Regions from separate parts of the Isoptericola hypogeus genome, predicted to be linked through region 2. Evidence: riboswitches for the same ligand, from Rfam matches in the RefSeq annotation. Region 2 holds a riboswitch; each other region holds the start of a gene.
What was found. A riboswitch is a leader RNA that binds a small molecule or an ion and turns the genes downstream of it on or off. The one in region 2 is predicted to bind cyclic di-AMP.

Region 1 (9,944 bases), on a different contig from region 2:
CTTCGCCGGCGTGCGCCCCGAGAACAAGAGCGAGAAGGTCCTCGAGCTTCAACAGCAGGGCCGCACCGTGGCCATGGTCGGAGACGGTGTGAACGACGCCCCCGCTCTCGCTCAGGCGGATGTCGGGATCGCCATCGGCGCAGGCACCGACGTCGCCATCGCCTCGGCCGGAGTGATCCTGGCCTCGGACGATCCACGGTCGGTGCTGTCCGTCATCGAGCTGTCGCGCGCGGGGTATCGCAAGATGAAGCAGAACCTGTGGTGGGCCGCCGGGTACAACATCGCGGCCGTGCCTCTGGCAGCCGGTGTGCTGGCTCCCGTGGGCTTCGTCCTGCCCATGGAGGTGGGCGCCATCCTGATGTCGCTCTCGACGATCGTCGTCGCGGCAAATGCCCAGCTGCTGCGACGTCTCGACCTCACTCCTTCGGCGTCTGTCGCTGCCGCCTATCGGTCTGCGCCCCAGCGCACTCAGCCGTCCACACCGGGCGTCGACACCCGGCAGGTGCCCGCGTCGTGAGAGCGGGCGGGCGACCAGCCGCCATCTGGCCGGTCAGGTCGCCCGCCCGGGTGCATGCCTCAGGACTCGACCTGGGCGACTTCCTCAGTGAGCTCCCAGTGCCACGGCTCGTACTTCGAACCGCCCGGGCGCGCCCACGGGGGGTTGTCCCACCCGAAGGAAGGCGCGTTCTCGGCGAGCCACGACCAGCGTTCACCGGCATAGGTCTCCGGGCACAGATCGACCGCGAGTCCCCATCCGTGATTCGAGGTTCCGGGGGTGGCCGCGAGATAGCCCTTCGCAGCTTTCACGGCGACCTGCTGATCGTAGGAGCGGTAGCCGTCAGTGATGCACATCGGCTCGCCGAATCGCTCGGTGTAGGCCTCGTTCACCTCGGCCAGCGCTACGGCTGCGTCGGAGCGCACGTGCGTCTGTCCGTCCCAGAGGTCGCACAGCTCGCTCGAGGGCACCTGGCCGTTCGACCCGGTCCCGGTGGCCTCGCCGCTGCAACCGGCGAGGGCCGGTTCGGGTTCCGGCTCCGGTGCGGGCTCGGGTTCCGCCTTCGGCTCCGGAGCGGGTGCCGGAGTGATCTTCACGCGATCGACGCGTTCCTCGGCGCGCGAGATCTTCGCCGACCGGTCGACCACGATCGGCGGCGCGGCGGGGACTTCAGTGCGGGCCGCCGGGTCGGAGGTGGTCTCTTGTGTCGTCGTGCGTTCGATGGCGGAGGCCCGGCGGCTGCTGTCGTTGTCGGCGGTGGCCACGGTGAACGAGGTCGTGGCCGTCACGGCGATCGCGAGTCCGATGCCGGGGCCGAGGGGCAGGCGGCGGGCCGGGCGCAGGGTTCGCCGGCGGGCTGCGCGTGTGGCGGACGGCAGGAGGCTGGCGTGTCGTCCCTTGGAGTGGCGTTCGCTGCGGCTGGATGGCCTGCCGGAGGAATCGGCAGACGGGTTCTGGGTGTGGGCGTGCTTCATCTGAGTCCTTTTTGCGGCAGAGTGGTCGCGTGGCTCATGCGGGCAGACGTCGGTCTGCCCCACGTGCGCTCGACCCTGCGCGGCGCGAGCTCGTGCAGGGTCGAGCGATCGTCAACTCATCCGCAAGAAGGTCGGGTTGTCCTGCCAGATCGACCGGTACCGGACCGTCTTTCCGGGGACCGGAGCCTCGACCTGCATGTCACCGCCGGCGTAGATGGCGATGTGGCCGGGGCTCCAGATCAGGTCACCCGGCTGTGCTTCCTCGCGCGAGACGACCGTGCCAGCGTCGCGCTGGCCCGAGGAGGTCCGCGGGATGGAGATGCCCGCCTCGGCGTACACGTACGACGTGAACCCGGAGCAGTCGAAGCCGGATGGGGTCGACCCGCCCCACTGGTAGGGGACCCCGAGGTACTGCATCGCGATCTCCACGATCGCTGAACCGTTGGCCGCGTCCGGGATGTCGGGGGCCGCTTCCTGCGTGGGCCCTGCCTCGGCCGGTCCGGGGGCCGCGGCGGCGCGCTCAGCGGGCTGGCCGTCAGCGTCGGCTTCCGGGCCCGGAGCAACCTCCGGCTCCGGCGCGGGCTCGGGTTCCGGTTCGGGTGCGGGCGTGATCGTGCCCACCGCTGTCTTCTCCACGGTCAGGACGGCGTCAGCAGGCACCGCGACGGCAGGCGCCGCCGTCAGTGCCTGGCGGGCCTGGGCAGTGATGGCATCGAGCCCGGCCGCGCTCAGCGCCTTGCCGTGGTCGGTGGCAGTCTCGGCTCCAGCGGGAGCGCCGAGTGTCGAGACGAGCACTCCCGAGCCGGCCAGGGCCAGCGCCCCGCGGCGTGCGACGGTGCTCACGCTCGTTCCGGCAGCCCGCGTCAGCGTGGTCAGTGGGGTGATCGGGGCGCGAGCGGCGCGATGGCGCCCGCGAGGAATCGGTGAAGCCATGGTCATCTCCTGACGCCTGCGAGGTTAGCTGTCGGGTTCGGGTCGGAGACTGACCCGGCCGGCGGGAAGATCCCGTCCGGCTTCACCCCGAGGACGCCGCAGCGCCCGTGAGTGGGTCCCCCGTCCCTGTCATGACGTGTGCGTGTTGCCCAAAGCGGTGACAGGGCTCGGCGTCCGCTCGGGCGCCTCGCAGGGCTGCGAGGTGGGGAGAACATACCCCGCGTCGCCCCCAATGTCACGGATTGATAACAGTGCCGGAGGCAAGCGTCGGGGGCCGGCGTCGGCGCGCTCGTCCGCGGCCTCATGAGATCTCCACCAGCGACACCCATGTGGCACCAAGATCCGGGCTGGACATGATGCGCTTCTCGGTGGCGACTACCAGATTCGTTGTGGCATCGGGGCTTGGGGCGGTCGTCATGGCCTCGATCGCTCCGCCTGCGGCGGTGCCGTGCGACCGCCAGCCGGTGGCGGACGGTGTAGCCGTCCAAACGAGGCCGTTGGTGTCGATCCCGACGATGTCCCCGCTCGCTTGGGTGTCCACGAAGACCAGTAGCGGAGCATCCGCGAGCTTGGAGAAGGACCGGGCCCCGTCCTGGCTGATCTGCACACCATCGGGTGTCGTCGCGAGAATCTGGTCCGGATCGTCGGCGAGGAACGCCAGGTCGTGGGCCGGGATCGTCGCGCCGCGATCCCAGGTCTGGCCGGCGTCGTTGCTCAGGAACATGGTGGAGCTGGCCGAATCCAGGCCGGCGATGCGTTCCGCCCCTGAGTCACTGGTTGCGGTGAGGGCATGGAAGTCGACCTCGCCACCCAGGGACACCGACTCCCAGGTCTGGGCGCCGTCGGTGCTGCGGATGAGCCCGAGGTTCGGCGTGGCGAGGTCGGGTGCCTCGCCGGGGCCGGGATGGCCGGATGCCAGGAGGTCGCCGTCAGGGGCGAGCGTCATGCCCATCGTGTCCTGCATGCCGGAGCCGATGCGTTGCGGGGCGGCCTCGTCCCTCGCGGGCGGAGTGGTCGGGTCCGGCAATGCCCAGACCCCTGTGTGGGTGGCCGCGTACAGGGAACGGTCCTGCTCGTCGAAGACGAGGGCATGTAGGTGGGAGAAGTCGGCCCGGCTCAACGAGGTGCCGGAAGCCGTCGCCGCACCGCCCGACTGGGCCGGGGACGAGTCGCCCGGCGGCGTGGAGCAAGCGGTCAGGGTGAGCAGCAACACGACGGTCGCTGGGATGCGGGCGGGTATGCGGGCAGGGGAGATCATCACACGTCCTAGCGCGCTCGAGGATGGGAGGAGCGAACCGAGATGGTGCGCCGGCGTCGATGACGGCCGGCGCACCACCTCCTTCTGGTTACTTCTCGGACAGGAGCTCGTCCATCGTGGAGATCTCTGCCTGCTGGGTCTCGACGATGCGCTCTGCCATGGCGACCGCGTCCGAGTTCTCGCCCGCGTCCACCTCGGTCTGTGCCATCGCGACGGCGCCCTGGTGGTGGGAGATCATCTGCGACAGGAAGAGCCGGCCAGCCTCGGAGCCGCTGGCGTTCTCAAGGGCTTCCATGTCGTCGGCGCTCATCATCCCGTTCGTGGACCCGTGGTCCATCGAACCCATGGAGTCCATCGAGCCGGACTCGGGGACCGGTGCGCCCCACTGCTCGAGCCACTCGGTGAGCTGCTCGATCTCCGGGGCCTGGGCGTCCTTGATCTGGGCGGCGAGGTCCAAGATTCGCGGGTCGATCCCCGACTTGTCGGCGATCAGGTCCGACATCTCTACCGCCTGCTGGTGGTGCGGGATCATCATCTGCGCGAACTCGACGTCCGCATCGTTGAACGGCGCCGACTCGGCGGGCGACTGCTCCGCTGTCGGGCTCGACATGGTGGACATGTCGTGCGCGGGCTGCTGCGTGTTCGAGCACGCGCCGAGCACGGCCACGGCGGCGACCACGAGAGCAGGCGCAAGGGTGCGCTTCATCAAGGTAGGGCCTTTCTTGGGTAGATCCACTGCCGGACCATGGGTGGTCCGACATCGGCGAGTTCCGACGTGTCGAGGCTCGACACATCGGCTCAGGGGACCTACGTCCGAGAAATGCCCAGGGCATGCAGCGACGGGGCGCTGGAGAAGACCACGCGCGAAGGCGATGCGGTGCGAGGGCCAGCACGCGTCCAACCGACCACGAAAAACAGCCTGCGCACCGGAACCGTCAGCGTCAGCAGCACGACGAGCACCATCAGACACATCGCGGTCATCAACTCGTGTCCGCCACAGCTGTGGTCGCACGGCTGTGACGCGTCGCCTGAGTGATCGATCGCGCTCACCTCTTGCCCGTGCCCGGGGTCCGCCGGGTCGGCGTTCGCACCGGCGTCGACGTGCTTCGTCGCTACCGGCGCGCCGTGGGCGGTCGACGAGCCGCTCATCGCGTGCATCGTCACCACGCCGAGGACGAGCATGACGATCATGAGCGCAGCACCCAAGCGCCGCCGAGGATCGGCGAGCAGCGACTGGAGGGTGCGAAGCGCGTGCATGACGAGGTCCAGGCTAGCGAATCTCGAACAGCCCATCCGACACTCCGACGTTGCCCGGGACTTTGGTATCAGAGCCGTAGACCGCGATCGTGGCCCTGGGGTGATGCGTCGACGGTATTGCGCGGTGGGGGCCGAGACCCGGTGTCGACGTAGCCGGAACGACCAGGCGCGGAGCTGTTCGAGGCTTCAAGTGAAACTGACCGAGTCTGTGGTGCCTCGGAATCGGGTTCTGACGGTCTTGAAGCCTCCCGGGAGAGGCGCCCCTACTGTTGCTCCGCTGCGGTTGCCTGCTGACCTCGGAGAAGGGCGAGGGCGAGGACGGCGGCGGCGAGGAGCACACCGGAGGCGACCGTGAGGGCGGTGCTGTATCCGGCCACGAGTGCCTGGTCGGTAGCCAGCGCGGCGTTGGCTGGGCGTGCGGTGACGGTCGCTGCGATGCCGGCGAGGAGCGCGAGACCGATCGCGACGCCGATCTGCTGGGCGGAGTTGAGCAGGGCGGAGGCGATGCCGGCCTTGTCAGGGTCGACGCGGTAGACCGCGGCCTGGGTCAGGGTCAGGACGCCGAGGCCGAAGCCGAGTGCGAGGACGAACATCGCCGGGGCGAGGTGCAGCCAGTAGCCGGAGTCGACGGTGATCGTCGAGAACCAGAGCGCGGCCGCGGCGCCGAGCAGGGCACCGGTCGCGGCGACGTACCGCGGCGCGATGCGCAGCAGCAGCTTCGGCGCGATCCCGGCGCCGACGACGATGCCGAGCGCGAAGGGGAGCCAGGCCAGCCCGGTCTGCAGCGGGCTGTAGTGCTGGACCTGCTGCAGGTGCAGCGTGAGGACGTAGAAGGTGCCCATCGGACCGATCGCGAGCAGCAGCATGGTCACGTACGCGCCGGTGCGGTTGCGGTCGTGGAACAGGCTGAGCGGCAGCAGTGGGTTCCTGCTGCGGGCCTGGGTGAGGACGAACGCCGTCAGGAGCACGGCGGCGGCGGCCACGAGGGCGATGGCGACGGGGTCGCCGAGGCCGTCCTCACCGAACCGTGTGATCGCGTAGACGAGGGCGATCATGCCGGCGGTGCCGAGGACGGCGCCGAGGACGCCGAGGCGGCCGCGGTGGCGGTCGGCGGCCACGAGGGTGCGGCTGCCGAGCAGCACCAGGAGCCCGATCGGGACGTTGATGAAGAACACCCAGCGCCAGCCGAGCGTGTCGGTGAGGACGCCGCCGAGCAGCAGGCCCAGGATGATGCCGAGCCCGGACATCGCGCCGTAGAGCGAGAGTGCCTTGTCGCGCGTGGCGCGGTCGGAGAAGGTCGTGGCGATCAGGGCGAGGGCGTTCGGGGCGGCCATCGCGGCGCCGATGCCCTGCACCGCACGCGCGATGACGAGCATCGCCGTCGTCTGTCCGAAGCCGCCGGCCAGGGACGCGAGGACGAACAGCGCTATGCCGGCCTGCAGGGTGCGGCGCCGGCCCCACAGGTCCCCGACCCGGCCGCCGAGCAGCAGCAGTGCGCCGAACGCGAGGATGTAGGCGTTGACGACCCACGGCAGGTCGACGGCCTCGACGCCGAGCTCGGTCTGGATGCTCGGCAGTGCGATGTTCACGATCGAGTCGTCGAGCACCAGCATCAGTTGTGCGGTCGCGATCACCAGCAGGGCCACCAAGGCCCCCCGCTGGGACGTTGTCGTCTGGTTCTTGGCCACGCCGTCCTCCCGTTCGCGGCCCTCGGGCCGCGTCGTCGTCATGTGCCGGCTGCCCGTCCGGTCGGCCGGGGCGGCCCGACGACTATACCCCTGTGGGGTATATGCTCAGGAAGCCTCGCCCGCATCTGACGGTCGGGCACGTAGAACGAGAGAGGATGGCCCCGTGAAGGTTGAGCTTCTGGTAGTCGACGCATGCCCCAACGAGGTGCCCGCACGGGACGCGCTGCGCAAGGCGCTGGACCGGGCCGGCATCGACGCACCGATCGCGACCGTCGTCGTCCGCGACGACGACCAGGCCCAGGCTCGCGGCTTCCTCGGGTCGCCGTCGTTCCACCTCGACGGGCGAGACCTGTTCCCCGCCCCCTCGGCCAGCCCTGGTGTGGCGTGCCGCGTCTACCCCACGATCGCGGGACTGCGCGGCGTGCCCGAGGACGACGCGCTGGCCCTCGCCGTCGAGGCGCGCATCCGAGGTTGACCGCACTCAACGGGCGCCGGTCGAAGGTGCCGGCTCAGAGCCCTGCGCCGGTGCTGGGCGGAGGGCGATGTCGCCGTATCGCCCAGACCGTGATCGGTGCACCGATCGCTGCGGGCAGGATCCAGAACGACCAACCGGGTAGCCGCTCCCACACCGGCAGGTGTGGCCCGTTGTCGACGTAGAACGCGGTCAGCATCGCGACATACGCCAGGCCCATCCAAGCGATATGCACGCCGTCGCTCTCGCCGCGGCGCCGGTTGTGCCACCCGAGCAACACGGCGGCCAACGCGATCCCGCCGAGGACGGCCAGGTGCACCGTTGCGGGCCAGCGGATCACCACCATCACGACCATCGACCCGAAGAGAGCGACGACCCCACCCAGGAAGACGCGCCCCGCCGTGATGTGCCAGCGACCGCCCTTGCGGGCGAGCATCGCGACCAACCCCGCGAGCACCCCCGTCAGCCCCGCGGCCACGTGCACGAGCAGCGCGAGGTCGAACACCGGACCTGCGTCCGGCTCCGGCAACCCCGGGATATCGATCACGGTCGCCTCCGACCTCGAGCCCCATCCCAGCGTCCCACCGTCGCCAACCCCCAGGGTTGTGGGACAGTGCAAGACCGACCGATTCTGACGCCGCCCTTCCTCGGGCCCGACGCGCCGGCGACACGCCGCTCAAAAACCTGCTCTAAAACTCCGCGGCGTCGAAACCAACGGCGAACGTTTTGCCCCGCTGGCGGAGCGGTGATCCGGGATACCTCTCCCCGTACGCATCGTGTTCACACCTCTGGCACCCGAGGCGGGTCGAGTTCCACACCTGTCAGGTGTGACGGTTTCGCTGCGGGTGATCTCGGCCGGGCAGGGGTATTCCTACCTGCTGCGGTCGGTCGTGACCGGTGACGGGAACGAGCCGCAGGCTTCGGCGTTCACCCGATACTTCACAGAGGCGGGTACGCCGCCCGGGGTGTGGATGGGCCGCGGGGTCGAGCACCTGGGCGACAGCGCGCTTCGGCCAGGTATGACGGTGACACCGACGCAGCTGCAGGCGCTGCTCGGGCATGGTGCGGACCCGGTCACCGGTGAGCCGCTGGGCCGCCCGTTCCGGGAGTACCCGACGACGGCGGAGCGTGCTGCTCGCCGGGTTCGGAGAGTGGATCGGTCGCTGCCGGCGGCAGAGTTCGATGCCGAGGTGGGACGGATCCAGGCCCAGGAAGCAGCGCGCGGTAGCCAGACGGCGACGGCGGGGTTCGACCTGACCTTCTCGGTGCCGAAGTCGGTGTCGGTGCTGTGGGGGCTGGCAGATGCGACGACGCAGGAGCTGATCGTCGCGGCCCAGCACGACGCGGTCACGCAGGTGCTGGACTTTCTGGAGCGGGAGGTCGCCGCAACACGCACGGGTCGCGGGGGAGTGGCGCAGGTCCCGGTGGTGGGGGTGGCGGCGACGGCGTACGACCACTGGGACTCCAGAGCGAACGACCCGCAGCTGCACACCCACCTGGTGATCGCGAACAAGGTCAAGGCCGCCCACGACGGGCAATGGCGCACCCTGGACTCCCGCGCCCTGCACCACGCCGTCGTCGCGCTATCCGAGCACTACAACGCCGTCCTCGCCGACCGGCTCACCAACACCTTCGGCATCGGATGGGGGCGGCGCGACCGCGGCCCCGACCGCTCACCGCAGTGGGAGATCGCCGGCATCCCCGAGGAACTGCTCACGGAGTTCTCCTCCCGCAGCCGCGACATCGACGTCGCGACCGACCGACTGATCGCCGACTACACGACGATGCGTGGCCGTCGGCCCTCGCCGCGCACGATCGTGAAGCTGCGCGCGCAGGCGACCCTGGCCACGCGGCCGGAGAAGACCGTCCACTCGCTGGCGGACCTGACCGTCGACTGGCGACGCCGCGCTGAGCAGTTGATGCACAAGGACCCGACAGACTGGGCACGCAACCTCACCACCGGACGGACCGCCCATGTGCTGACCGCCGACGCCGTCCCGCTCGACGTCGTCGAGCAAGTTGCGGCCGAGGTGGTCGCAGCGGTGTCGCAGAAGCGGTCGACGTGGCAGCACTGGAACCTGTGGGCCGAGGCCTCGCGACGGACGATGCGTCTGCGGTTCGCCACCGGCGAGGATCGCGAGCAGGTCGTCGCGATGATCACCGACGCCGCCACTCGACGGTCGATTCAGCTGACGCCGGCAGAGCTGGCGAGCAGCCCGGCGACACTGCGGCGCGAGGACGGTTCCAGCATGCTGCGACCGCGGCACGCCGATATCTACACCAGCGACGAGCAGTTGGGGATGGAGGATCGGCTCCTCACTCTCGCTGCGGACCGCGGCGGACCGAGAGCCGTGTCGAGCCGGCTGAACCGGAGCGCGAGCACCGGGCCGGGGGAGCCGCGACTCGACGCGGAGCAGGTCGAGGCTGTCAGCCGGATCCTGAACTCGGGCCGGCGGCTCGACCTCCTGGTCGGCCCCGCAGGAACTGGCAAGACCACCAGCATGCGGGCACTCCGCAACGCATGGGTGGCAGAGCACGGGACTGGCGCGGTGGTCGGGATGGCGCCGTCGGCCGCCGCATCGCAGGTGCTGGCGGAGGACCTTGGCATCCGCTGCGACAACACCGCCAAGTGGATCTACGACCATCGCCATGGCCGCGCGGACTTCGCACCAGGGCAACTCGTCATCGTCGACGAGGCCACGCTCGCATCGACGCGTGCTCTGGACACCATCGCGACCCGCGCCGCGCAGGTTGGCGCGAAGGTCGTCCTCGTCGGCGACCCGGCGCAGCTGCAGTCCGTCGACGCCGGCGGAGCGTTCGCCATGCTGGTCGGCGCCCACGGTGACGACGTGCCGCGGCTGACCGA
Region 2 (9,944 bases):
GGTCGACACCGAAGCCCAGCAGCAGTTGGCCGCGGCGTTCAGCATCACGTCTATCCCCACACTGATGGCATTTCGGGAGAGGGTCATCACCTTTGACCAGCCCGGGGCGTTGGCGGCCCCGCAGCTGGAGCAGGTGATCGAGGCCGTCAAGGACCTGGACATGGAGAAGGTCCGCGAGCAGATCGCCGATCAGCAGGCGACGTGAAAGGGCGAGAGCCGCACGAGCCCTGTTTGAGATGCTCACCCTGCTCACCGGCGCTTGACCGCGATACCACCGCTTACCCCATCCCCGAGGAGACTCCGATCCCATGACCACCGACGTCGAAGCACAGCGCAAGATCGTCAACCGGCTGCGCCGCGCACGCGGTCAGCTGGACGCCGTCATCAACGCCGTCGAAGCCGGCGGGAAGTGCCGCGACGTAGTCACGCAGCTGGCTGCCGTGTCCAGCGCACTCGACCGGGCGGGGTTCGCGATCGTCTCCACGGCGATGCGCGACTGCGCCGTCGACCCCGATGGCACCTCCGAGAACGAGGACGGCCTGACCACCGCAGAGCTCGAGAAGCTCTTCCTCATGCTCGCCTGAACACCACCGCACCAGCTAGGAGAACTCCCCGTGTGCCACCCCGCCACCTGCAAAACCTGCGGCAAGACGACTTGGGCCGGATGCGGCCAACACGTCGCCGAGGTCAAGCGCGCCGTCGCCGCCAACAAGTGGTGCCCAGGCCACGAGGACGCAGCACCGCCGGGCGGTTTCCTCAGCAGGCTCGTCGGCCGCTGACAGAGGCAACACGACAGGCCCGGAACTTGCTACGGTTCCACCCCTGCGCGTCCGAGCCACCAAACCGAACCAGGTGCGGCAGGCCCATCCGGGCTGCGCGGTAAGGGCCCAGCAAGGCGCCGGTCACGCTCTCGTGGCCGGCGCCTTGCCGTCTCGGGTTACAGCAGCGAGGCGATGTGGCCCAGGGTGCCGGACTCGATGAGGATGAACACGCCGAGGCCGATGAACACCACGGGCACGAGCCAGTGCTCGACCTTCTCCAGCGCCTCGGTGACCTTCTCGTTCGTCCCGATGGTGCGGGCGAGCAGGCACCACCCGGCGAGCAGGACGAGGAACACCACGATCGTGACCAGGGCGTCCGTGGTGGACATGGTGCGGAACACCGGGGTGTAGATCGCGATGTTGTCGCCGCCGTTGGCGATCGTGATGCCGGCGACGCCGAGCAGCCCGACGGCCTTCAGCGCGGACTCGGCTTCGTCGTCGTCATCGTTGCCGCGCAGGGTGCGCACCAGGCCGAGCACACCGATCGCGAGCGGGATCAGACCAAGCAGCCCGACCCACTCGTCCGGCACGATCGTCAGGCCCAGGGCGGCCAGGAAGCTGACCGCGATCAGGGTGATGAGGCCGAGGTACTGGCCCGCGACGATCTGCCACCCACGCAGCTGCGAGGTACCCCTTGCCGCGACCGCGAACAGGACGGTCAGCACCACGATGTCGTCGAGGTTGGTCGCGACGAACAACCCGGCCGCGGCCGCGATCGTGCTCAGCACGCCGACACCTGCCCGTCGACCCCATACGTCGGGCACAGCGCTACCGCGCTGCCCGTCGCCGCGAGCAGTGTTTCGGCTCCCGCGAGCATGTCCAGCAGCTCGGGGCGGGCCAGGGAATAGAACACCCGTCGCCCCTCCATGCGCCCCTCGACCAGGCCGCAGTCCTTCAAGCACGCGACGTGCGAGGACACCGTCGACTGCGCGAGGCCGAGATCGCGTGTCAGCTCCGCGACCCGCGCCTCCCCGACCGCGAGCCGGCGCACGATGGCCAGCCGCGCAGGGTCGCCCAACGAGCGGAACAACGCGACTGCCGGTTCGACATCGGCCGTGCTGGCAGCACGCACCCCAACATCTATGATCGTCATGGACCGATGATAACCGATCCGTATCGATCATCGGAATCAGGGCTGCGCGGAGCTTTCGTGGTCGGGTTTCCTGGCCCAGGGTGCCGCTCGAGCGCGCGCCAGGTGTGGACGTTGGAGCCGCCCTACTTCTCTGGGGGTCGTCGTAGTGCCGCATCGGCCGAGGGGTCAGATCGGCGTGACGAAGCCCTTCACCCAGGCCTGGACGGTCGTCATCAGCAGCGACCAGGCGCCCGTGACCATCGCGAGACCGACGAGCATGAGGACGACTCCGCCGGCGATATTGATGGTGCGCAGGTGGCGGCGCAGAAAGTCTGTCGAGCGGTGGGCCCACCCGAAGCCCCAGGCGATGAGCCCGAACGGCACGCCGAGCCCCACGCAGTAGGCGAGGCCGAGCAGTGCGCCCCGCGGCGCCGATGCGGCGTCGATGCTCAGTGCTGAGATCGCGACCAGGGTCGGGCCCAGGCAGGGCGCCCAGCCCAGGCCGAAGACCACGCCGAGCATCGGCGCGCCCGCGATGCCGACACGCGGCGTCCAGGACGGGCGCACAACACGTTGCAGCGGTCCGATCTGCCCGACGAACACCAGGCCCATCACGATCACGAACACCCCGAGGATGCGGATCAGCGGGCCCTGGTACTGCAGCAGCCATGCCCCGAGCGCGCCGAACAGCGCGCCGTAGGCGACGAACACCACGGTGAACCCGGCCACGAACAGCCCCACCCCCGTCACCAGGCCCCGCCGGGAGGCCTGCTGACCCATGCCTCCGATGTAGCCGAGATACCCCGGCACGAGCGGCAGGACGCACGGGGAGGCGAAGGACACCAACCCGGCGAGGAGTGCGAGGGGCACCGCCAGCACGAGCCCGCCGGAGAAGACCACCTCCGGGATGCTCATCGGGCCAGCCCCTCGCGGCTGTCGATTTCGTGTGCGCCGGCATCGGGGAGTACCCGATGCGCAGCGACGGAGCGCAAAGCGACGACGGCCCCCGCGCATGCCACCGCGCGCTGCACGAGCGCGCCTTGCAGTCGCCGCCGGGTCACTGCGCGGCCTCCTTCGTGTCGGTGCTGTCGGGGCTGCCGGCAGTGAACAGGCTGGCGACGACCAGTGCGACCGCACCGAGGGTCAAGAAAGCGTCGGCGAGGTTGAAGGTGGGAAACCAGCCGGTGTGCAGGTAGTCGGTGACGACTCCGTCACCGGCGCGGTCGACGAGGTTTGCGACCGCGCCGGCCAACATGGCGGCCAGCGCCAGCCGGACGGGCAGGGTCGCGGTGGGAGCGGTGCGCCAGGCGAACACTGCGAGCCCGGCGACGATCACCCCGGTGACGCCGAGCACAACCCCGCTGGGCAGGGTGTCACCGAGACTGAACGCCACGCCGGGGTTGAACGCCAACCGCAGCTGGATGACCCGCAGATCCACCACCGTGCCGTCAGCTAGGGCCCGGACCGCCCAGGCCTTCAGACCGAGGTCTACGGCCGCCAGCAACACGACGGTGGCGGCCAGGGCGACACGGGCTCGGATCGCCCTCGTACGGGCGGGATTCTGCACATTCATCGGGCCAGCGCCTCCTGCACAACCTGGACGAGTTCCTCCGGGCTGGACACCTCGAGCCGCTTGCCGTCGAGGAAGAAGGTGGGTGTGCCCTGCACGCCGAGCGCCCGGCCGGCGTCGAAGTCGCGCTGGACCCGCGCGGCGACCTCGGGATCGGCAACGTCCGCCTCGTACTGTTCCATGTCCAGGCCCATGTCCTGGGCGAAGCCGCGGAAGACGTGGGCCTGGGAGTCGCGCTGCTCGCCCCACTCGGCCTGGGTCTCGTACATCCGCTGGTACATCGCCTCGAGCTGGCCCTGCCGGGCGGCGGCCTCGACCGCCACCGCGGCGTTCGTCGAGTTCGCGTGCGACGGAATGGGGAAGTACCGGATGGCGAGAGTCAGCTCATCCCCCTGGGTGGCCCGCACCTCCTCGACGGCAGGGTAGAACGCGCGGCAGGCCTCGCACTCGAAGTCGAGGAACTCCACCAGGACGGCCTTCTCGTCCTGCGCCTGGTTCACGATATGGGTCTCGTCGTTCACGACGGCGGGCGCATCAGCCCCGGACGCCCCCGCCACCGGGTCGGCAGAGCTGCGTGAGCCCACGATCCAGACGATGAGGCCGATCACGGCGATGACAGCGATGACAAGTACGGACTGCAGGACACGGCGAGTGGTCATGGGTTCCTCGTCGTTCGAAGGGGTGGCGGCAGCGCACGGCGGAGCCGATCCCGGGGGCTCGAGGGGGCAGGGGTCGACGAACCGGCCTCCTCGTTCGCGGGACGCTGAAAGGCCTCACTGGCGGCGCCCCGAGACGCGGGCGGTCACGCCCGGGCCGTGCGATGTGCGCGGAAGCTCGCACGGCGGCTCGGGACCGCTACGTCCGGCTGACACCCCAGCTGCGCGGGTCCGGCCGAGCGGGCTGCCAGACGTCGGGCGCTCTCCACCGGAGCCCGCCGGGATGCGGCATCTCGGTCGTCCAGCGGCGCAGCGGACTGCGGTGCGCCGTGAGCAGCGTCGTGGCCACGATCAGCGCACACAGGCACAGCAGGGCGAGGCCGCCGTCGTGGTGACCGGCGGCCGATCCGGCTGACGCGTGCTCGACGAGTGCCGCCCCGTGCTCTGCGCCGATCCCGGAGCCTGTGCCGTGCATGGCCGCGATGCTCACGCCGGGGTTCGGCATCGCCGCCGGGCTCGCCGAAGCCGAGTCGGCAACTGTCAGGCCAAGCACGCAGGCGAGCGTGAGCAGCATGATCCCAAGCACGCACCGCGCTGCGGTCGTGGCGGCGGGGTGTCGGGTCGCGGCAACCATGGCGAGAGGGATCCTAAGGCGTGAACCTGACTCGTCGATCACAGTCCGTCAGGGCGCAGGCGTCCGGGTCAGGACTCTTGTGCCGCGACGGCGTCGACGAACTCCCAGTGCCACGGCTCGTACTTCGAGCCGCCTGGACGCGCCCAGTCCGGGTTGTCCCAGCCGGAGGCCTGCGCCTGGTCTGCGAGCCAGTCCCATCGCTCCCCGGCGTAGGTCTCGGCGCACAGATCGACCGCGAGGCCCCAGCCGTGGTTCGACGTGCCCGGTGTGGCGGCGAGGTAGCCCTTTGCCGCCTTGGTCGCGACCTGCTGGTCGTAGGACCGGTAGCCGTCGGAGATGCACATCGACTCGCCGAACCGGGCGACGTAGGCGTCGTTCAGCTCAACCAGCGCCTCGGCGGCGTCCGCGCGCACCTCTTCCGCTCCATCCCAGGGCGAGCACAGCTGGTCGTCCGGGACCTGCCCGTTGGCCGACCCCTCATCGACGGCGACGTCGCAGCCGGGCAGCGCCCCGCCGTTGTCAGTCGCGGCGGCAGCATCCTGTTCCTGGGGTGCGTCCGAGGCCGCCCGCGGTGACGAGGCCGGCTTCGGCTCGGGAGGTGCCGGCTCGATCTTGATCTTCAGTCGCTCTTCGGTCCTGGAGATCTTGGCGGACCGGTCGACGACGATCGGCGGGGCGGCATTGACCGGCTTCGAGGCCTCGCTCGCTCCCCGTGCCTGAATGTCAGCGTTCTGCCCGAGCGTCTCGGCGTGGGCGTGCTGAGGCTCGCCGGTGGTGATCGCAAAGGCTGCCGTCGTGGCGACCATGGCGGCGACGCCGAGGCTGCCGCCCAGGAGGCGGGTGCCGGCTCGCGTACCGGGCCTGCGGCCTTCGGCATGTCGGCCGCGTGCGGCGCGGCTGCGAGGCGGGCGGGCCTGTCGGCCCTTCGGCGGGATGGTGTGGCCGTGCCTCATGCGAGACCGCACAGCTGTCGGCCCGCGGCGGGCGCGAGATGGAATTCGGGCACAGGGCACGGGTGAACGCAAACGCGCATCGATATCTCCTGGCGCCTGCGAGGTTAGCTGTCGGATTCGGGTCGGAGACTGACCCGGCCAGCGAGCGTGCTCGCGTGGCTTCACCCCGAGGGCGCCGACCTGCGGCGCCCGAAATGTGGTTCCCCCGTCCCTGCCGGGAGTTGATCAGCACGCAGCGGCGGCAGGGCTCGGCGCCCGCCCGTGCACCCCGCGATTGCGAGGTGGAGCGAATGTACCCGACGACGACCCGAGAAGTCACAAACAGATAACGCCGCTCGACTCACGCTCATCGGGGCCGGCCAACCCTGGCCATCGATACAGCCCTCCATGTACTGTTCATCGCATGCTGAACACTGTCGACCGCATCGAGGTGATGGGCAGGCTCGGCCGGGCCATGAGCGACCCAACCCGGGCGCGCATCCTGGAACGCCTGCTGGCCGGACCGGCGTATCCCGCCGACCTGGCGGCGAGCCTGGACCTGTCGCGCTCCAACGTGTCCAACCACCTCGCATGCCTGCGCGGATGCGGGCTCGTGCTCACCGAACCCGACGGGCGCCGCACCCGGTACGCCATCGCCGACCCGCACCTGAGCGCCGCGCTCGGAGAGCTCCTGCGGGTCGTCCTCGACGTTCGCGACGGGCGCGAGTGCGCCAACCCGCTGTGCGAGGTGCCCGGCTGCACCGCCTGCGAGGTCGGGGCATGAGCCGCGAGTGCTGCGGCCCCGACGAGCCCGAGGACCGTCCCACGCTCCTCGCTCTGGGCTCCGCGCCTGCCGCGGTGGGGACGACCGGCTCGGTCGAGTCGTCGACTGGCGCTGACGGGTCAGCCCGCGAAAGCCACGACGAGGAGGACGCGCGAGAAGAGCTCACGCCGTGGTGGCGCGACCATGCACTGCTGCTGCCCGCGGTCTCCGGAGTCCTGCTGGCCGCCGGCTACGTCCTGGAGTGGAGCGGCCTCGAGGTGCCCGCCGTCGTCGTCCAGGCCGCGAGCCTGCTCGCTGGCGCCTGGACGTTCGCACCCGGCGCCCTGCGACGCCTGCTGCGCGGGCGCCTCGGCGTCGGGCTGCTCATGACCATTGCCGCCGTCGGCGCCGTGGCGCTCGGTCACGTCGGCGAGGCGGCCGCGCTGGCATTCCTGTTCTCGATCGCGGAGGCCCTCGAGGACCGCGCCATGGACCGCGCACGGCACGGACTGCGCGCGCTCCTGGACCTCATGCCCGAGACGGCTCGTATCTCCCGGCTGTCGGGCGATATCGACATCCCCGCCGACCAGGTGCGCGAGCTCGACCTACTCGTCGTGCGCGCAGGCGAGCGGCTGGCCACCGACGGCGTCGTGACCTCGGGGCGAAGCTCCCTGGATACCTCGACCATCACCGGAGAGTCCATCCCGGTCGAGGTCGGTCCCGGCGACTTCGTCCCCGCCGGCTCCATCAACGGCACTGGAACCCTGCAGGTCGAGGCGACCGCCGACGGGCGCGACAACTCCCTGACCACGATCGTGCGCCTCGTCGAAGAGGCGCAGGCGCGCAAGGGCGAACGCGCACGCCTGGCCGACCGCATCGCCCGGCCGCTGGTCCCCATCGTGCTGGTGGCAGCCGTCCTCGTCGCCGTCTGGGGCTTCGTCATCGGCGACCCCGGGACGTGGGTCCAGCGAGCCCTCGTCGTCCTGGTGGCGGCCTCGCCCTGCGCGCTGGCGATTGCTGTTCCCGTCACCGTGATCTCCGCCATCGGCGCCGCCAGCCGCTTCGGAATGATCATCAAGTCCGGAGCAGCGTTCGAAGAGCTCGGCACGGTTCGAGCCGTCGCCATCGACAAGACCGGCACGCTCACCCTCAACCGGCCCGAGGTCGTCGAGGTCATCACCACCCCCGGAACCACACGTGAGCACGCCCTCACGCTGGCAGCAGCCCTGGAAGCCCGCAGCACCCACCCCCTGGCCGCGGCCATCCTTGCCGCCGCGCCGACAGCCTCCCGCACCGACGACGTTGAAGAGCTCCCCGGCCGCGGCCTGCAAGGCACGGTCGACGGCACACCCGTGCGCGTCGGCACCACACGCTGGATCGATGCCGGAGACCTCGAGCCGCACGCCGCGACCCTCGAAGAGCAGGGCATGACAGTCGTCGCCGTGGAAGTAGGCGATGCTCCCGTCGCACTCATCGGAATCCGCGACGAACTACGCCCCGAGGCCGCCCAAGCCGTCCGCCAGCTGACGGACGACGGCGTCCGAGTGATGATGCTGACCGGGGACAACGAGCGCACCGCGCACGCCCTGGCCCGCGCGGCGGGCATCACCGACGTCCGCGCCGCACAGCTCCCGCAGGACAAGGAACACGCAGTCCGCGAGTCCGCCCAACGAGTTCCGACAGTCATGATCGGCGACGGCGTCAACGACGCCCCCGCGCTAGCCGCCGCCAACGTCGGGATCGCGATGGGCGCCGGCGGCTCGGCCGCAGCAATCGAGTCCGCCGACGTCGCCTTCACCGGCAGCGACCTCCGCCTCGTGCCCCAGGGCCTGGCCCACGCCCGCCGGGGCCGGCGAATCATGACCGGCAACATCCTGCTTGCGCTCGCCATCATCGTCGTGCTGTTCCCGCTCGCCCTGTTCGGCGTGCTCGGGCTGGCCGGCGTCGTCCTCGTCCACGAGATCGCGGAGGTCGTGGTCATCCTCAACGGCCTGCGCGCCGCACGAGGTAAGGCCGCGCTGCCCCCGCTGCTGCATCCCGGGAACGCCGCGCTGTCGCGCAGCACGCGCCACGGTGCAGCTTCCGCGCCCGACCTGCATCGCTGACCCGGCAGCTGCAAAGCGCACGGGCACACAGGAGAGGCTTCGCAACGTCCAAAACCCGATTCTGACGCGTCTCAGAAACGGTCAGTTTTGGAGCGGCGCGCAACCTTGTAGGAATCGGCCAGGTCAGCGGCCACTGTGGTTGACGAGGGCGGCCACCAGCGCTTCATCGTCAGGGACCCCTCGAAGCCCGTCGGCCGTGGAGTAGACGCGGCACGCGACACCAGGCCGTGCCGTGGGCACCGGGAAGACGTCGCGCCCGTCGACGTGGAACGAGGGCGAGCCCACGAAGCCCCGTGCGAGTGCCTGCGCATCGTCAGCAACGACCGTGGTCGAGACGACCGCATGGATGCCCGCGCGGTCCAGCGCGCGGTCCAGCGCGGCCCGGGCTCGGGCCTCGTTCGGGCACTCATCGACGACAAGGAGCTCAACCTTCATAGGTCGATTCTCGCGCGTCGCGACGTTCTCCGGGGCTCCCGTCGGGCCGGCTCATACAAGGCGGGGCGCAGAACCCGGCGCTTGTCGGCGGTGCAGAAGGAGGTTCTGCGGCGCCCGAGAAACGGTCGGCCTTGCGGTTTCGCACAACCTTGGGGGGTGACCAGCGAGGTGGCGACGGTGGGACGCTGGGGAGGGGCTCGAAGTCGGAGGCGACCATGATCGACATCCCGGGGTTGCCGGAGCCGGACGCGGGTCCGGTGTTCGACCTCGCGCTGCTTGTGCATGTCGCCGCGGGGCTGACGGGGGTGCTCGCGGGGTTGGTCGCGATGCTCGCCCGCAAGGGCGGCCGCTGGCACATCACCGCGGGGCGCGTCTTCCTGGGTGGGATCGTCGCCCTCTTCGGGTCGATGGTCGTGATGGTGCTGATCCGCTGGCCCGCAACGGTGCATCTGGCCGTCCTCGGCGGGATCGCGTTGGCCGCCGTCTTGCTCGGGTGGCGCAACCGGCGCCGCGGTGAGAGCGACGGCGTGCATATCGCGTGGATGGGCCTGGCGTATGTCGCGATGCTGACCGCGTTCTACGTCGACAACGGACCGCACCTGCCGGTGTGGGAGCGGCTGCCCGACTGGTCGTTCTGGGTCTTGCCTGCGGCGATCGGGGCACCGCTCACGGCCTGGGCGATACGACGACATCGCCCGCCGTCCATCCCCCCGGGAGCTTGAACCCGCGCCATCGACCGGTGCCGGTTGAACGGGGGCGACGCCGGGTCAGGCCATCGGGATCACCGCGCGGTACTTCCCACCGGTGGTCGGGACTGCTGCACGGATAGGTGACACCTGACCTGTGGTGCCTGCGGGCGCTGCTGGAAGGATGTGTCCCGTGCCCAGACCCCATCCCAAGGAGTTTCGCGACGACGTCGTGGCGATCGCCCGCCAGGGCGAGTCCACGGTCAAGCA
Region 3 (9,944 bases), on a different contig from region 2:
CAGGCCGAGTGGTGCAGCACGGCCTGGCTCGTCGAGCCCAGCAGCAGGCCGCGGAAGCCACCGCGACCGCGCGACCCGACGACGATGAGGTCGGCGCCCGTCGAGAACTCGGTGAGGAGCTCGGCCCCCGATCCGTCCAGGACGTGCCGCTTGATGGTGATCCCCGGGTTCTCGGCCTCGAACCGGTCCACGGTGACGTCCAGTCCCGCCTTGACGTCGGCCAGCACCTGCTCGTGGTCGATCTGCGAGGGCAGCCAGGCGAGCACCCCCGCGCCGCCCGCGAGCGGCACCCCGGCGACCGCGACGAGCTCCGCCCCCCAGACCTGCGACTGCGCGACGGCGTGCTTGAGCGCCACCTCCGCCGACGGGGACCCGTCGACACCCACGACGATGCGACGCACCTCGTGCACCACGTCGCCGTCGCGCCGGTCGGGGTCCGTCGACGCGCCCGACCCGGAACCGCGGTACGGCACGACGACCGTGGGGCAGTGCGCGTGCGCCGGCAGCGCGGACGAGACGGTGCCGAGCAGCCGCTCGGTGAACCCGCCCTTGCCCCGGGTGCCCACCACGGCCAGCGCGTGCTCCCGCGACTGCTCCACGAGCACGCCTGCCGCGTCGCCCGACGCGACCGTGGCCGTGACCGGGACACCGGCCCCGGCGACCCGGGCCTGGGCCTCCGCCAGGACCGCCTTGGCCCCCTCCTGGATCGCGGAGTCGTCGAGCGCGGCGTAGCCGCCGTCCAGGGAGGCCGCGGTGAACGACGGGAGCGAATAGCTGCACACGACGTGCAGACCCCACCCGGTGCGCCGCGCGTACGCGGCGGCCCAGTCGAGAGCGTGCAGGCTCGCTGCCGAGCCGTCGACCCCCACCAGGACGACCTCAGGACGTGTCATGTCGCGCCTCCCGTCGAACGAGCCCGCTGCGCCGCCTCACCGTCGAGACGACCGGGCACGTTCAAGCCTAGCGAAAGGTCCGCGCAAGGCACAGCAAAGCGCCGGGGAACGCGACGACCCCCGACGCTCCGTGCGGAGCGCCGGGGGTCGCGGCGTCGGGGTTGCCCGAAGGTCAGCCGGTGACGCGCAGGAACGTCGGGCTGGACTGCCAGATGTCCCGCACCCGGGTGTCCCAGCCGTCGGGCCGCGACGCGTCGATCTGCTGGCCGTTGCCGATGTAGATCGAGATGTGCCCCGGGGACCAGATCAGGTCGCCGGGCTGCGCCTCGGACGACGAGACGACCTGGACGTTCGAGGCGTAGCGGATCGCGCTCGACTGGTGCGGCAGGTCGATGCCGACCTGGGCGTACACGTAGGTGACCAGGCCCGAGCAGTCGAAGCCGCCGGGCGTGGAGCCACCGACGACGTAGGGCGTGCCGATGTAGCGCGAGGCGATCGACACGATCTGGGAGCCGAGCGACGAGGACGAGGCGACCTCGGGGACCTCGGTGCGCTCCGCGGAGCGCGACACCGTCTCGGTGGCGGTCTCCACGACCTCCTCGACGACGGGCTCCGGCTCGGGCGCCGGGGTGATCTCGGCCTTCTCCGCGACCTTCGCGGTGATCTTCTCGACGTCGACCTTGGCCTTGGCGTCGACCGCGACGACCGGAGCCGCCTGCAGCGCGTTCTTGGCCTGGTCGGTCAGGGCGCCGAGGTCGACGGTGTTGAGCTTGTTGGCCGCGTCGTGGTCGACCGGAGCGGCCTGCGCCGCGGTGGCGCCGCCGAAGGTCGAGACCAGCAGGCCGCCAGCGGTGGCGACCACTGCGGCCCTACGCCCTGCAGCGGCGGTACCGACGCTGAGCGGCGTGAGCGGACGGCGCGCGGCACGGTGCCGGGCGCGCGTGGTGCGTGCGTTCACGTGTTCCCTCTCCTGTCGCCTACGAGGTGAGCTGTCGGGTTCGGGTGGGAGAAAGCACCCGGCCGTCCGGGTCTGCCGTGCAGACCGACCCGTGCGGCTTCACCCCGAGGACACCGTCTCCGATGCCCGGAAGTGGGTCCCCCGCCCCTGCCTGGGGTTAAGGTGCCCGACCGGCGGCAGGGCTCGGCGTTCCGGTCGAGACTCACCAGATGGCCGGCGAGTGGTTGAAACCGTAGCGGACCCGGCCGTCAATGTCACGTTTCGATCACAGGAGGTGACCAGAGGGCACGAAAACCCTGTCCACAGGCCGTTTCCGGCCCCTCGGGAGGTCGCCGACCGGACGCGCCGACGCCCCGCCGCGCGGTGCGCGACGGGGCGTCGGTGGGGCCGCCGAGCGGCCGGTGCGGCGGCTCAGCCGACGCGGATGAACGTGGGGTTCGACTGCCAGATGGCGCGGTACTGGACGACGTCGCCCGGCTTGGGGGCGTCGATCTGCATGCCGTCGCCCGCGTAGATGGCGACGTGGCCCGGGGTCCACACCAGGTCACCCGGCTGCGGGTCGGAGACGACCGTGCCCGCGTAGCGCTGCTCCGAGGTGGTGCGCGGCAGGCTGATGCCGACCTGCGCGTAGACGTACTGGGTCAGGCCCGAGCAGTCGAAGCCGGACGGGCTGGTGCCGCCCGAGACGTACGGGACGCCGACGTAGCGCATCGCGATCGACACGATCGACGAGCCGTTGGCCGACGCGGGAGCCGCGGTCGAGACCTCCTCGCGCTCGGCCGAGCGCGACGCGGTGTCGGCCGACGTCGAGGTCGACTCGGACTCGTACGACGTCTCGACGACGACGGGCTCCGGCTCGGGAGCGGGCGTGATCTCGGCCTCGGACGCGATCTTCGCCGTGATCTTCTCGACGTCGACCTTCGCCTTGGCGTCCACCGTGACGACCGGGGCCGCCTCGAGCGCGTGCCGCGCCTGGTCGGTGAGCGCGCCGAGGTCGACCGTGCTGAGCTTGTGGGCGGCGTCGCTGTCCACCGGCGCGGCCTGGGCGGCGCTCGCGCTGGCGAACGTGGAGACGAGCAGACCACCGGCGGTGGCGACGACGGCCACGCGGCGACCGGCGTTGCCGTTCGTGGCGATGGCGATCGGACGGCGGGCGGCGCGATGCCGGCCGCGGGTGGTGCGTGCGGTCACGTGTCAACCTCTCCTGTCGCCTGCGAGGTCAGCTGTCGGGTTCGGGTGGGAGAAAGCACCCGGCCGTCCGGGTCTGCCGTGCAGACCGACCCGTGCGGCTTCACCCCAAGGACGTCGTCTCCGACGCCCGAAAGTGGGTCCCCCGCTCCTGCCGTGCGGTGTTCCGTGGGAGCTCGGCCGGTGGCAGGGTTCGGCGTCCGTCCGAGCGCCCGCCAGATCGATCTCCGGCGAGCGACCCCGACCGTACCGGATGAATGCCCGCGATGTCACGCTCCGGTCACGACACCCGTGGCATTCCCGCGCGACCTGCGCGGGGACGGCCTCAGCGGGCCGCGACGAACAGGTGCTTGGCGAGGTCCTCGGGGAGCTCCAGGACCACTCCCGAGCCCTCGACCTGCACGGCGTAGTCCCCGCCGGCGATCCGCGCGGCGATGTGCGCACCGGGCACCACGCCAGCCTCGCCGAGGCGCGCGAGCAGCTCGATGTCGACCTGCAGGGGCTCGGCGATGCGCTGCAGCACGAGCGACGTCCCGCCGTCCGCCTCGTCGTCGGCGGCCGTACCGGCCGCGCGCGAGGCGAGGAGAACGGCAGGGAGCGACTTCACGCCGTCGAGGAACGGGACGTCCTCGTACTGCTCGCCCAGCTCGGACAGGCCCGGGATCGGGTTGCCGTACGGGTCGATGTGCGGGTGGTCGAGCAGCGTCACGAGGCGCTTCTCGACCAGGTCGCTCATCACGTGCTCCCAGCGGCACGCCTCCGTGTGCACGTGCTCCCAGTCGAGCTTGATGACGTCGGTGAGCAGCCGCTCGGCGAGCCGGTGCTTGCGCATCACCCGGGTCGCCTTGGCCTGACCGGGCCCGGTCAGCTCGAGATGGCGGTCCCCCGTCACGACGACGAGGCCGTCGCGCTCCATGCGCGCGACCGTCTGCGACACCGTCGGCCCGGAGTGCCCCAGGCGCTCGGCGATGCGCGCACGGAGTGCAGGGATGCCCTCCTCGCCAAGCTCGTAGATCGTCTTGAGATACATCTCGGTGGTGTCGATCAGGTCGGTCACGTCCACTCCCGTCTTCAGGCCCGGGCCTAGTCTATTCGCACCGCGTCCACCCAGGTCCGGTCCTGGTGCGCGCCCTCAGGGGCCTGCGCCATCCTGCACCACGCCACCGACACGCACCACGTCGTCCGTCACCCACCCGTCGGCGGCGCGCCGCCCCTACGCGGGCCGCCGCCCGCCGCCGATCCGCCCCCGAGCCCTCGGAGACCCGATGCCCGTCGAGCCGACCCTCGTCATCCCCTCGTCGCTGCTGCCTGCGGACGGCCGCTTCGGCTCCGGTCCCTCCAAGGTCCGCGCCTCGCAGGTCGCCGCGCTCGCCGCGGCGGGCGACCCGGCGGCCCCGGTGCTCGGCACGTCGCACCGGCAGCCGCAGGTCAAGGACCTGGTCCGCCGGGTCCGCCAGGGCCTCGCCACGCTCTTCGACCTTCCCGACGGCTACGAGGTCGCGCTCGGCAACGGCGGCTCGACGGCGTTCTGGGACGTCGCGACCGCGTGCCTCGTGCGACGGCGCGCGCAGCACGCCGTCTTCGGGGAGTTCGGCGGCAAGTTCGCCGCGGCCACGCGGCGGGCGCCGTTCCTCGAGCCGTCCGAGGTGCGCGAGGCCGCGCCCGGCACGGTGGCGCTGCTCGAGGCCGTCGACGGCGTCGACACCTACGCCACGGTGCAGAACGAGACGTCGACGGGCGCGATGGCTCCCACCCGGCAGGTGCCCGACGCCCGCGCCGGGGGCGCGCTGCTGCTCGTCGACGCGACGTCGGGCGCGGGCGCCCTGCCGGTCGACGTCCGCGACACCGACGTCTACTACTTCGGGCCGCAGAAGGTGTTCGGCGCGGACGGCGGGCTGTGGCTGGCCGTCTGCTCGCCGGCCGCCGTCGAGCGTGCCGCCGAGGTCGAGGCGGGCGCCGAGGCCGCCGGGCGCTGGGTGCCGGAGTTCCTCTCCCTCACCACGGCCCTCGCCAGCTCGCGGGCGGACCAGACGCTCAACACCCCCGCCGTCGCCACGCTCGTGCTGCTCGCCGAGCAGGTCGAGTGGCTGCTGGCCCAGGGCGGCCTGGCCTGGTCGTCGGCGCGCTGCGCCGAGTCCGCCGGCGCCCTCTACGGCTGGGCCGAGGCCCGGGACTGGGCCTCCCCGTTCGTCGCGGACCCGGGCGCGCGGTCGACCGTCGTCGGCACGATCGACCTCGACCCCGGCATCGACGCGCCCGCGGTCGTGGGGGTGCTGCGCGCCCACGGCGTCCTCGACGTCTTCCCGTACCGCAAGCTGGGCCGCAACCAGCTGCGCGTGGGGCTCTTCCCCGCGGTGGACCCCGACGACGTGCGGGCTCTCACGGCGTGCGTCGACCACGTCGTCGAGCACCTCTGAGGTACCTCCGAAGCCACGGCGCCAATACCACACCCTGCTACCGACACGCCCGAATTCTCCGGTTTTTTCACCCGGCATCGTTGCTGTTACGTTACCTCGGCCCTCACCGGGCTCAGCGACCGACAGCGCAGGCGACGCGGCCAGGAGGGGCGACCATGCCGGAGATGCACCACTTCACCTACGGGGTCATCACGCCCATGCTCGCCTACGTCGCCTCGTGCGTCGGGGCGGCGGCCGGGCTCTCCGCGACGTCCCGGGCCCGCGCCTCGAAGGACGCCCGCTCCCGGAGCGCCTGGCTGCTGATCGGGGCGATCGCGATCGGCGGCACCGGCGTGTGGGTCATGCACTTCGTCGCGATGCTGGGCTTCACCGTGACCGGTATGCCGATCTACTACGACGTGCCGATGACGATCCTCAGCGCGCTGGTGGCGATCGTCGTCGTCGCGATCGGGCTGTTCCTCGTGGGGTTCGCGGGCGACCGCCTCCCGGTGCTGCTCACGGGTGGCGTCGTCGCGGGCCTGGGGGTGGCCACGATGCACTACATGGGCATGGCCGCCATGCGGATGACCGGGCACCTGAGCTACACCACCTGGGTGGTCGCCCTGTCCGTCGTGATCGCCGTCGTCGCGGCGACCGCGGCGCTGTGGCTGTGCGTCAACGTGCGCGGCCGGCGCGCCACCACCGGCGCGGCGATGCTCATGGGCGTGGCCGTGAGCGGCATGCACTACACCGGGATGGCCGCGCTGACGATCCACGGCGCCGGCGGCGAGCCGCCGGGCGGCACCAACCCGATCGACCTGCTCGGCCCGCTCATCCTCGGGATCGTCGCGCTCACCGTCGCGCTGATCTTCATCGTGATGATGTGGCCCACCGAGGACGAGATGCGCTCGCGCGACGAGTTCGAGGAGCGGCTGCGCCGGCGCGGCACCCGCGTCGGCGTCTGACGATCCCAGGAGCCTCCCGTCGCCGTCCGACCTTCGGCGTCGGGCTCAGGCCGCCGCCGGGGCCGGCACGCGGCCGGCGTCGCGCTCCCGGTCGAGGTACACGACCTCCAGGTGCGGGCGCCGCCGCACGCGGTAACGCACCCGCAGGTGCCAGCGCCGCACCGCCCACACGGTGGCGGCCGCCGCGACGAGGAACGTGGCGATGGCCCCGACGAGGATCGACCAGCGCGGCCCCCACGCCTCGCCGATCCACCCCACGATCGGGGACCCGATCGGCGTCGCGCCCTGGAAGACCATGACGTACAGCGCCATGACCCGCCCGCGCATCACGGGGTCGGTCGACACCTGGAGCGCACTGTTCGCCGCCGTCATCATCGTCAGCGACGCGAGGCCGACGGGGATGCAGGCGACGACGAACGCCGGGTAGGTCGGCATGAGCGCGAGCACCGCCGTCGTCACCGCGAACGCGAACGCGGACCCGATGACCAGCCGCACCCGGGGACGTTCGCGGCGCGCGGCCAGCAGCGCGCCCGTCAGCGACCCGATGGCCAGCACCGAGCCGAGGATCCCGTACTCGCTCGCGCCCCGGCCGAACTCGACCCGCGCCATGAGTGCGGACGTGAGCTGGAAGTTCAGGCCGAACGTGGAGACCACGAACATCACGACCATGATGACGACGATGTCGGTGCGCTCCCGCACGTACCGCACGCCCTCGCGGATCTGCCCCTTGGCACGCGGCGCGGCCGGGCGGCTGCGCAGCTCCCGGACGTTCATGGCGCCGAGCGCGAGGATCGTCGCACCGAACGTCACGCCGTTGATGAGGAAGACCCAGCCCGAGCCGACGGCGGCGATGAGCAGCCCGGCGACGCCCGGGCCGATGAGGCGGGCGCCGTTGAACGACGCGCTGTTCAGCCCGATGGCGTTGGGCAGCTTCTCCACGGGCACCAGGTCCGCGACGAACGTCTGGCGGACCGGGCCGTCGAGCGCCGAGACCACGCCGAGCAGCAGCGCGAAGACGTAGACGTGCCACAGCTCGGCCCGGCCGGAGAGCACGAGCGCGCCGAGCCCGAGCGCGAGCACGCCCATGCCGCCCTGCGTGGCCATGAGGAGACGACGGCGCGGCAGCCGGTCGGCGAGCACGCCCGCCCACGGGGACAGCAGGAGGAAAGGCACGAACTGCAGGGCGGTGGTGATGCCGACGGCGACGCCCGACTCGTCGCTGAGGTCGGTCAGGACGATCCAGTCCTGCGCGACGCGCTGCATCCACGTGCCGACGTTGGCCACCAGGGCGGCGGCGAACCAGATGCGGTAGTTCCTGAACTTCAGGGAGGAGAACGTGGCGCTCATGGGGCGAGGCTCCGGACGGGTTCGTCGCTCGCGGGGGCCACGGGTCTCCTCTCCTCGGCAGGGTGATCGCCCTGGTCAACAGGTTGTCGAATCGTTCTATTCCCTGCTGCGGCGTGTGCCGGGCCACAGCCTCGGCAGATGGCGCCCCGCCGAGCGAGCCGGGTCCAGTACGGTATGCGGCGTGCGTACCGAGATGACCCTTGCCCAGGCCCTGAACGAGCTCGGCCTCCTGGGCGGCACGACCCTGCCTCGTTTCGTCACCTCCGTCGCCGGGTCCGGCGACGTGCTCGAGGTGGTGGCCGACGCCCGCGCGGTGAAGAACCTGCCCGGTCCGCTCAAGCTCGCCACCCGTCTCGTGCCGGCCGTGCGGTCGAAGCTGCGCGTGGAGAGCTTCGACGAAGGCGTCGCCGTGCTGGCCGTCGACGCCAGCGCCGGCGGGTTGCCCGCCCACAAGCTCCTCGGGCTCGCGGCGAACCGCATCGAGTCGGTCCTGGCGTCCAAGGGCCTGCCCGCCGGGTCAGTGCAGATCCGCCCCGACGCGCGGATCGCGCTGGACGCACAGCGGCTGCTCGCCGCCAAGCACCCCGGCGCCGTCGTGCAGGGCATGGCGTTCGCCGACGGTCGCGTCGCGCTGGACACCGCCGCCTGAGACCGGAGTGCGGCGGACGGTGAGGGCCGAGGTACGAGGCACTCGCCGGTAGCGGAACGCAGGGCTCGGGCGGCCACAAGCTCCGCCTGAGACCGGAGTGCGGCGGACGGTGAGGGCCGAGGTACGAGGCGCTCGCCGGTAGCGGAACGCAGGGCTCGGGCGGCCACAAGCTCCGCCTGAGCCCGGAGTGCGGCACTCCGTCAGCCGCGGGCGCGGATCTGGTCGGCGAGCCCGGAGCCGTCGAGGTACTCGTCCCAGCGGTACGCGATGACCTTCTGCACGTGCGGCCTCGCCAGCGCCACCTGGGTGTCGAGGACGTCGAGCCTCCCGGGAGCGCGGTGCCCGACCTGGCCCGGCGGCCGGAACGCCTCCACGTTCGCCCAGAGGGTCACGCCCCGCACGCGGCTCGCCTCCGCGTAGAGCGTCGCCGTCGAGGCGGCGTACGCCGCCCCGTAGGTGGTCCGCCCGACGACGCCGCGCAGGTCGGCGCGCACCCGCGTGCCGCCGTCGCCCGGCCGGAAGGCGCCCACGCGACCCGTCCCGCCGCCGTCCTGCGGCGCGAGGATCATCCGCACCCCGGCCGCCGTGTCCGCGATCTGCTGGAACGACGGCCGCACCGCAGACACGGGAAGCGCGCCGCGGCGCAGGTCCGCGTACGGGCTCACGACCACGCGCTGCTTGGCCTTCGGGAGCCGGAACCCGACGATCCGGTTCTGCAGCTCGTAGACCTTCAGGTTCGGCCGCCAGACGTCGGCGTTGGTGAAGACGGCCGTCTCGACCGTCTGGTAGGCGCCTGCGAACGCGTCGAGGCGGCCGAACTTCCGGTCCCAGTCCGCGAGCACGCGCGACGTGAACCCGCCGAGCGTCTGCGTGTACGACGCGTCGGCGACGAACCCCACGCCCGGGTCGGGCCGAGGCCGCGGCATCCCGAGGTACACCGACATGCCGAACCTGGCGGCGTCGGCGACCAGCAGCGTGTCGGCGTCCACGCTGCCGCCGTAGGACACCACGAGGTCGTACGTGCGGCTGGGAGAGTCGCAGTCGCTGTAGCCGCCCTCGACCGGGAGCAGCCACCAGGTGAAGTCGCCGTCCGGCGTGCGCGAGCGGCCGTCCCGCCGGGGGCAGAACAGCGCGGCGTCGCTGAACGCCGACTTGTTCGCATACGTGTAGACGTCGCGGATCCGCCCGCCCCCGGTCCGGGCCGTCGCGTACCGGTAGCCGTCCGTCCCGTCGACGGCGAACCCGGCGAAGGGGTTGTCCTTCGCGGGCCTGCGCAGAGCACCGACGGTGACGGGTGTCAGCTCGGCGCCGAACGTCACGATCGTGTCCGCGCCGATGGCGTGCGCGCCCTGGACCTTGGCGCGGGTCGCGCACCGGTCGGCGGTGGTCAGCATGAAGTAGCCGGAGACGGGGTAGTCGACCTCGACGGACCGGTCTGGCCGGTCGAGGCGCCCGCCCCAGGGGCACGCCGCGACGGTGGCCGCCGGGGTCGCGCTCGGCGCGGCCTCGCCGCTCGGCGAGGGAGCCACGCTCGGCGCGGGCGGGACG

Region 1: it holds a riboswitch for cyclic di-AMP, as region 2 does, so the genes downstream of both, ABD254_RS00955 (C40 family peptidase) here and ABD254_RS19815 (M15 family metallopeptidase) in region 2, are expected to answer to the same signal.
Region 3: it holds a riboswitch for cyclic di-AMP, as region 2 does, so the genes downstream of both, ABD254_RS14460 (C40 family peptidase) here and ABD254_RS19815 (M15 family metallopeptidase) in region 2, are expected to answer to the same signal.

Annotation. Positions count from the first base shown of each region.
Region 1 covers NZ_BAAAPM010000002.1:97,207-107,150, reverse strand. Annotated here, with positions in the region: gene ABD254_RS00965 (heavy metal translocating P-type ATPase) at 1-517, shown strand, start outside; gene ABD254_RS00960 (M15 family metallopeptidase) at 577-1,470, opposite strand; gene ABD254_RS00955 (C40 family peptidase) at 1,582-2,313, opposite strand; cyclic di-AMP (ydaO/yuaA leader) riboswitch at 2,403-2,556, opposite strand; gene ABD254_RS00950 (F510_1955 family glycosylhydrolase) at 2,705-3,661, opposite strand; gene ABD254_RS00945 (DUF305 domain-containing protein) at 3,750-4,367, opposite strand; gene ABD254_RS00940 (DUF6153 family protein) at 4,469-4,918, opposite strand; gene ABD254_RS00935 (MFS transporter) at 5,182-6,648, opposite strand; gene ABD254_RS00930 (thioredoxin domain-containing protein) at 6,770-7,081, shown strand; gene ABD254_RS00925 (DUF2306 domain-containing protein) at 7,116-7,625, opposite strand; gene mobF (MobF family relaxase) at 7,906-9,944, shown strand, end outside.
Region 2 covers NZ_BAAAPM010000009.1:389,854-399,797, forward strand. Annotated here, with positions in the region: gene ABD254_RS19775 (thioredoxin family protein) at 1-205, shown strand, start outside; gene ABD254_RS19780 (metal-sensitive transcriptional regulator) at 309-584, shown strand; gene ABD254_RS19785 (cadmium resistance transporter) at 938-1,549, opposite strand; gene ABD254_RS19790 (ArsR/SmtB family transcription factor) at 1,543-1,914, opposite strand; gene ABD254_RS19795 (cytochrome c biogenesis CcdA family protein) at 2,080-2,808, opposite strand; gene lspA (signal peptidase II) at 2,951-3,466, opposite strand; gene ABD254_RS19805 (DsbA family protein) at 3,463-4,122, opposite strand; gene ABD254_RS19810 (hypothetical protein) at 4,319-4,693, opposite strand; gene ABD254_RS19815 (M15 family metallopeptidase) at 4,822-5,559, opposite strand; cyclic di-AMP (ydaO/yuaA leader) riboswitch at 5,786-5,947, opposite strand; gene ABD254_RS19820 (ArsR/SmtB family transcription factor) at 6,110-6,469, shown strand; gene ABD254_RS19825 (heavy metal translocating P-type ATPase) at 6,466-8,553, shown strand; gene ABD254_RS19830 (DF family (seleno)protein) at 8,677-8,988, opposite strand; gene ABD254_RS19835 (DUF2306 domain-containing protein) at 9,204-9,710, shown strand; one part of gene ABD254_RS19840 (IS3 family transposase) at 9,868-9,944, shown strand, end outside.
Region 3 covers NZ_BAAAPM010000005.1:389,845-399,788, reverse strand. Annotated here, with positions in the region: gene ABD254_RS14465 (universal stress protein) at 1-893, opposite strand, end outside; gene ABD254_RS14460 (C40 family peptidase) at 1,066-1,755, opposite strand; cyclic di-AMP (ydaO/yuaA leader) riboswitch at 1,852-2,026, opposite strand; gene ABD254_RS14455 (C40 family peptidase) at 2,263-3,042, opposite strand; cyclic di-AMP (ydaO/yuaA leader) riboswitch at 3,046-3,213, opposite strand; gene ABD254_RS14450 (iron-dependent transcriptional repressor DtxR) at 3,365-4,096, opposite strand; gene serC (phosphoserine transaminase) at 4,305-5,456, shown strand; gene ABD254_RS14440 (MHYT domain-containing protein) at 5,621-6,400, shown strand; gene ABD254_RS14435 (MFS transporter) at 6,446-7,747, opposite strand; gene ABD254_RS14430 (hypothetical protein) at 7,929-8,396, shown strand; gene ABD254_RS14425 (hypothetical protein) at 8,597-9,944, opposite strand, start outside.